Regions from separate parts of the Streptomyces sp. NPDC050433 genome, predicted to be linked through region 2. Evidence: riboswitches for the same ligand, from Rfam matches in the RefSeq annotation. Region 2 holds a riboswitch; each other region holds the start of a gene.
The links. Region 2 has a riboswitch for cyclic di-AMP ahead of ACIBLA_RS09595 (LysM peptidoglycan-binding domain-containing protein). Riboswitches for the same ligand answer to the same signal wherever they lie in the genome.

Region 1 (2,256 bases), on a different contig from region 2:
TCCGGACAGCGAGGCCACCGAGACGCCCGACGAGTCCGAGCCCAGCGAAGAGGCCGTGCTGCCTCCGGCTCCCGAGTCGACTCCGTCGTCCGGGCAGTTCGGCCGCGACTCCGCCTCCGGCGCCGACAAGCCGAGCGCGAAGCCCAGTACCGAGCCCAGCACGGGACAGGGCAAGCACCGTGGCGAACCGGCCCCCGAGTCGAGCGGGTCGGCCGACACCGGCACCGGCGCCGAGGCCTCGGACGGATCGGCCGAAGCAGGCAAGTCGGGTGAGTCTGACGAAGCCCGCGAAAGTGGCCGCCATGCCTCACGAGGTGACGGTTCGACGCGCGACGGCGACGCCGACGACGGCTCGTACACCGTCCGCACCGGTGACAATCTCTGGGCCATCGCGGACGAGCAGAAGGTGGAGGGCGGCTGGCCCGCGCTCTACGAGGCGAACCGCGAGGTCGTAGGCTCCGACGCCGACCTCATCCTGCCGGGCCAGAGCCTCGATCTGACCGTGAAGCAGGGGTAGTTAAGCCGCCTATGTCCGGACCTGCGTAAGTGAGACAAGGGTCTCTTCGACCCAACTGGCGCCGCCGGACGGCCAACTCGCCCCGCTCTCGCCCGACCTGCGTAAACAGAGGTTTCCTCGGGGCGAGATGGGCGAATCATCCCGGATGTTCCTCCTTTGAACATCCGGGATGTCTGTGTTTACGGTCTTAACCGCTCGCACCGCGGGCACCGTCGACCGTCACGCCGAATCCTGCCGTCGGTCGGGGGGAGTAGTCGTCGCGTCAAGCGCCGAAGGCAGGAGCGGGGGACCCAAAGGTAAGTGCCGGTCACGACGGCCGGCTCGGGGTGCAGCCGTGTGCAGGGGGACGTGAAGGCGTTCTCGGGTCGCACGGCCGGGCAACTCACTTGGCCCGAACCCGACAGCTCACCTCGCAGGCGTCGGTGAGGAGATCTCGCATGCTGTTTTCCAGCGCGTCCGGCAAGGGCAAGCACCGCCGTCCGTCCAAGGCCGCCCGTTACGCCACGCTCGCCGGCATCACCGGTGCCGCCGTCGCGGCCCCGCTGATCGGCGCCACCTCCGCCTCCGCGGCCACCACCGCCGAGTGGGACGCCGTCGCCCAGTGCGAGTCCGGCGGCAACTGGTCGATCAACACCGGCAACGGCTACTTCGGCGGTCTCCAGTTCTCCGCCTCCACCTGGGCCGCGTACGGCGGCAACGCCTTCGCCTCCAGCGCCGACCAGGCCTCGAAGTCCCAGCAGATACAGATCGCCGAGAAGGTCCTGGCCGGCCAGGGCAAGGGTGCCTGGCCGAGCTGTGGCGTGGGCCTGTCCAACGCCGCGAACGACGCCGGTTCGGCCGACGACGCCCCGAAGGCCGCCCCGGAGCAGTCCGCGCCGAAGGCCGCCCCGAAGAAGCAGGCCGCCCCGCGCGCCGAGCAGGAGCAGCCCGCCTCCCGCACCGAGACCCGCGGCCCGGTCAAGAAGGGCGACGGCGAGTACAAGGTCAAGGCCGGCGACACCCTCTCCGGGATCGCCGAGACCAAGAAGGTCGAAGGCGGCTGGAAGAAGCTCTTCGAGCTGAACAAGGACATCGTCGAGGACGCCGACGAGATCTTCCCGGGCCAGCAGCTGCACCTGAGCTGACCCTTCCCCACCTAGGTCCGCCCGGCCCACCGGACCGAATGCTCGGACATTCATGGCTGAACGGGCATTCAGGACTCTTTTCGTCCCAGCGGGCGGGCATCTGCCGACCGCCGACCGGGAGCCGGTTAGGCTCATGCCGCAAGGCCAATGAGACCCTGCACTCCACGCGTCACATCCCAGAAGGAGATGCTCGTGCCGTCCATCGACGTCGTCGTAGCCAGGGAAATCCTTGACTCCCGAGGCAACCCAACGGTCGAGGTCGAGGTCGGCCTCGACGACGGCAGCACCGGCCGTGCTGCTGTCCCCTCCGGTGCGTCCACCGGTGCGTTCGAGGCCCTTGAGCTCCGCGACGGTGACCAGAACCGCTACCAGGGCAAGGGAGTCGAGAAGGCGGTCCTCGCCGTCATCGAGCAGATCGGCCCGGAGCTGGTCGGTTACGACGCCACCGAGCAGCGCCTGATCGACCAGGCGATGTTCGACCTGGACGCCACGCCCGACAAGTCCTCGCTCGGCGCCAACGCCATCCTCGGTGTCTCCCTGGCCGTGGCGCACGCCGCCTCCGAGGCTTCGGATCTGCCGCTGTTCCGCTACCTCGGCGGCCCGAACGCGCACCTG
Region 2 (2,256 bases):
GCAGGCGGCGAGAGTGTTGGACAGCCGTGTGCGAGAGCGGGGATATCTCATGAGGCTCGACCCAGGTCCTTTCCGGAGTGGTGGGAGCACGCGGTACGGCGATGCCGCACCCGGAGCGAATGACTACTCGCAGTAATCAATGCTGGCGGTGTTCGAGAGGAAAGGTCCAGAAAAAGCAGTGAGGTTGCCCCTATAGAGCTAACAGGCGGTTCATAGGCTTCACTTCGGCGCACGCGCCCGGCGCCCGGTCCGGCCACCGGTGCGCCCGCACGCACCAAGTCGGCATCTGGTGTGGGCTGTTGATAAACCCGTGATATGCCTGAGGCTGAGACGACGCGTGATCGGGCCAACGGCGTAGCGATATAAGGCGGTTATGGAAACACCGTTCAGAACAACCTGATCGCCGGCGCGGCCAAGTGTCCCGGAATTATGCCGGCGACCGATCGCGACCCGCTGCCGCTCTCGGGTGAGACCCTGCTCAGCGGAAACGCGCCGCACGGCACCGGCGGCCCCGGCACCAGGCTCGCCTTATGTGCCCTCGACCTATGGAAAATAATCATTTGTCCGCTTTGTGGGGCAGGTCGTTATGGGTATTCAAAGCCTTACTTGTCCGTTTATGGCCGTTGTGATGACCTGCGTGGTTGCACGGAATTCCTATGATGTGTGTCACAGCGGAGGTGAACTGTGCCTCCCCGGCCCGCCGCCCACCTCCCGTGCGGGAAAGGAAAGTTGAGACCTGAACCGCCGGGCGGGAATTCGCATTAATCGCCATCGGATCCGCGAATGGCCCAGAACTGTGAATTCAGGACTTGTTTCGCTCTGACGTTCTCGCTTACGTTCTCGTCATTCCGGGTGGAACGCCGAATCCTGCCGCCGTCCGGAAACCGCATCCAACCATTTACGTACGGCAGGAGCGGGGGACCCAGGTAAGTCGCCGATCCGTTGCACCGGACCGGCTTGGGGTGAAGTCGCGCGCGCAGCGCGGCCGGGCATCTCCCGCCCGAACCCGACAGCTCACCTCGCAGGCGACGGAGAGGACCTCGTCATGCCCGCACCGGGTAAGCACCGCCGTTCCCGCACCACCCCCCTCGGCCGCCGGCTCATCGCCCTCGGCACCGGCAGCGCCGCCCTGGCCCTGCCCCTTCTGACCGCCACCACGGCGGGCGCCGCCCCCGCCCCGCAGAGCGTCGCGTCGGCCCCGTCGGCCGCCACCGCCGCCAAGAAGGTCACGCACACCGTCGTGAAGGGCGAATCGCTGGCCAAGATCGCCAAAGCCCGCTCCGTGAGCGGCGGCTGGAAGGCGCTGTACAAGAACAACCGCGCCGCCGTCGGCGACAACCCGTCGCTCATCCACCCCGGCCTCAAGCTGAAGCTCGCCGGGAAGGCCAAGGCAGCCCCGACCGCCTCGACCGAGAACCCCTCGTCGGACAAGAAGGAAGCCGTCAAGTCGGCCGCCAAGTCCTACACCAACGACCTCGACGGCTGGATCCGGGAGGCGCTGGACGTCATGGCGAAGAACGGCATCCCCGGCTCGTACGACGGCATCCACCGCAACATCATGCGCGAGTCCGGCGGCAACCCCCAGGCCATCAACAACTGGGACTCCAACGCCGCGGCCGGCACCCCGTCGAAGGGCCTGCTCCAGGTCATCGCCCCGACCTTCGAGGCGTACCACGTGCCCGGCACCTCGACCGACAGCTACGACCCGGTCGCCAACATCGTCGCGGCGTGCAACTACGCGGCTGACCGCTACGGCTCGATCGACAACGTCAACGGCCCGTACTAGTCGGCCCCGGCCGATCGGCCCTTCCTGATCGGCCCCGCTGATCGCCCCCCGATCGGCACCGTCGGCACCCTCGCCGGCCGGACCCGCGCACGCGGTCCGGCCGGCGTTCGGCGTGCGGGCGACATGCGTTCGGCGTGCGGGCGCCGTCCCGTGTGCGGACGGCGTGCGGGCCGTCCAGGAGGGGAAAGGAGAGGGGTGTGGATATCACCAGCAATGCCTTGAAAGAGGCTCAGGAGCGTGCCCAGGAGCCGGAGGAGTAGCCCCGACGCCCGCCGCTCGATCCTCCGCCGCCCCTACTCCGCGTCGAGCAGCCCCGCCGCCAGCTCCTCCACCCGCGCCCGCCACGCCACCAGCGCGCCGTCCGTGTCGAAGCCGCGCGGCCCCGTCTGGGTGAGCACCAGCCGGGGCCCGTGCCCGGTCCCGGTGCCCAGCTCCCAGCGGACCTCGCCCTCGGGATGCCAGGCGTACGC
Region 3 (2,256 bases), on a different contig from region 2:
CCGGCGCAGCGGGATCGATCTGTTCGAGGGCTTCACCACCGCCGTACTGGCCGAGATCCCGCACGCCGCGGGCACGGTGCGCGTGGTCAACCGCGGGCACCCGGAGCCGCTGCTGCTCGCGCCCGACGGCGGACTGACCGTGCTGGCCACCACAGAACCGGCGCTGCCGCTCGGGATGGGGGAGCTGGGGACCTGGCCGGACCGCGCCGACGAGATGCCCTACCTGTCCGGGGCGACGCTGCTCCTCTACACGGACGGGCTCACCGAGGCGCGCAACGCGGCGGGCGTCTTCTACAACCCGCGCGAACGGCTCGCGGGACGAATCTTCCCCGGCCCCGACGAACTGCTGGAGGCGGTCGTCGGGGACGTACGGCTGCACACCGGCGGCGCCACCACGGACGACATGGCGCTGCTCGCCGTCACCCGGCCCACCGAGAGGCAGCCGGAGCGGCGCCGGACGATGCCGGTCGTGCCGTGAATCCCGTCTTCTCGCGGCCTTTTCACTATCTCCGCGCGGTCTCCGCGCGACTCCGCGCGGTGCGCCGTCATCTCGCCCGCCACGCTGCGTAGTTGAAGCGCATCACTCCGCATAACATTTGACGCACCGTCAGGTCGACTGTGTGATCCCACACGGTCCGAAGGGCGATCAACTCGCCCGACTCCGCCCGCTTGTGTCCTGGTTGATCCGGGCCGCGATCGCTAACGATCACCCGGAACAGCTTGGAATAAGCCCCGGTCGTCTATTAACGTTCGATAACGCAGCGCGGTTGTCCCAGCCGTCGAAAGAGACGGCACCGTGCTGCACGCGCCGAATTCCGCAAGGAAACCGGGGAACCACCAATTGGGGTGAATCGGGCGTCACTTGCTGCCTCGTGCGGCGAGCAGCGCTCGTAGGAGACCTTCCTGCTCCGAACCCGTCAGCTAACCCGGTAGGCGAGAAGGAAGGAAAGGAGAGCGCCTCAGTGGCGTCCAACAGGCCTGCCCCCGAAGCCTCAGTCCCGCTCCATTTCGGCCCCGGAAGCCGGTTCGACGGCACCGATCGAGCCGACGGCGAGGTGAACAGGGACTGGGAGGAGTGGAATCCCACCGCGGAGTCCGTCCGTCCCGTACGCGGCAAGCACCGTGTCGCCAAGCAGCGCAACGCTCTCGCCCGCAGCTCCACGGTCCTCGGCGTGGGCGTCATCGCCGCGGTCGGCGCGGGAGGCATCGCCTCCGCCCAGGACAAGCCCGCGGTCTCGATATCACTTCCCGACTCGATCTCGGACAATCTCCCCGACGCCAAGTCCCTTCCCGGCGTCGGGTCTTTCATGTCCGGCGGCGACAAGAAGAGCGACGAGACACCCTCCCCGCTGACCACGGCGGGCCTCACCGCCGCCGACGCGCAGCAGGGCACCACCGACTCCGGCGAGGCGCTGCGCGCCCGCATCCTCCAGCAGGCGGAGCAGCAGCAGGCCGAGGCCGACGCGGCCCAGAAGGCGAGCGTCGAGGCCGCCGCCGCTCAGAAGGCCGCGGCGGAGGCCAAGAAGCAGCAGACCGAGGCCGAGGCGAAGGCCGCCGAGGAGAGGCGCAAGGCGAAGGAAGCGGCCGAGGCCAAGGCCGAGCAGGAGCGCCTGGAGAAGCTGGCCGCCAGCTTCTCGCTCCCCACCTCCTCGTACACGCTCACCTCCACCTACGGCCAGGCCGGCTCCATGTGGTCCTCCGGCCAGCACACCGGCCTGGACTTCGCCGCGTCGGCGGGCACGCCCACCAAGGCCGTTCACAGCGGCACCGTCAAGTCGGCGGGCTGGTCGGGGTCGTACGGCTACCGCGTGGTGCTGGAGCTGGAGGACGGTACGGAGATCTGGTACGCCCACCTGTCCTCGATGACCGTCGGCGTCGGCCAGAAGGTCACCACCGGCGAGACCGTCGGGCGCGTGGGAGCCACCGGCAATGTCACCGGCGCGCACCTGCACCTGGAGGTCCACACCGCGGGCGGCAGCGGGATCGACCCGATGAGCTGGCTGCGCAGCAAGGGCCTCACGCCCTGAAGCCCGTCATGAATCCCGCCCTGAACTCTCCGGCTCTCTAGCTCCGATACGGGTTGTAGCCGCCGTAGTCGATGTACGGCGGCGGCGTCCACACCCGCCCCGTCGCCCGCGCCGCGTACGCCAGCGCGGGCGACGCCATTTCCCGGCGCTGCCACAGGTGGTGCAGCAACTCCTGCTCGCGCTCGACGAAGTCCGGGCCCGCGGTGCCGCGCCCCGCCCGGTGGCGCAG

Region 1: another riboswitch for cyclic di-AMP. It lies ahead of ACIBLA_RS08930 (transglycosylase family protein); the one in region 2 lies ahead of ACIBLA_RS09595 (LysM peptidoglycan-binding domain-containing protein).
Region 3: another riboswitch for cyclic di-AMP. It lies ahead of ACIBLA_RS32545 (M23 family metallopeptidase); the one in region 2 lies ahead of ACIBLA_RS09595 (LysM peptidoglycan-binding domain-containing protein).

What each region holds. Positions count from the first base shown of each region.
Region 1 is NZ_JBITIB010000005.1:210,949-213,204, forward strand. Features, by position in the region: gene ACIBLA_RS08925 (transglycosylase family protein) at 1-517, shown strand, start outside; cyclic di-AMP (ydaO/yuaA leader) riboswitch at 775-951, shown strand; gene ACIBLA_RS08930 (transglycosylase family protein) at 955-1,641, shown strand; gene eno (phosphopyruvate hydratase) at 1,828-2,256, shown strand, end outside.
Region 2 is NZ_JBITIB010000006.1:51,012-53,267, reverse strand. Features, by position in the region: gene ACIBLA_RS09600 (galactose oxidase early set domain-containing protein) at 1-51, opposite strand, end outside; cyclic di-AMP (ydaO/yuaA leader) riboswitch at 849-1,041, shown strand; gene ACIBLA_RS09595 (LysM peptidoglycan-binding domain-containing protein) at 1,046-1,786, shown strand; gene ACIBLA_RS09590 (SRPBCC family protein) at 2,080-2,256, opposite strand, start outside.
Region 3 is NZ_JBITIB010000036.1:17,233-19,488, reverse strand. Features, by position in the region: gene ACIBLA_RS32550 (PP2C family protein-serine/threonine phosphatase) at 1-478, shown strand, start outside; cyclic di-AMP (ydaO/yuaA leader) riboswitch at 797-951, shown strand; gene ACIBLA_RS32545 (M23 family metallopeptidase) at 963-2,027, shown strand; gene ACIBLA_RS32540 (PrsW family intramembrane metalloprotease) at 2,065-2,256, opposite strand, start outside.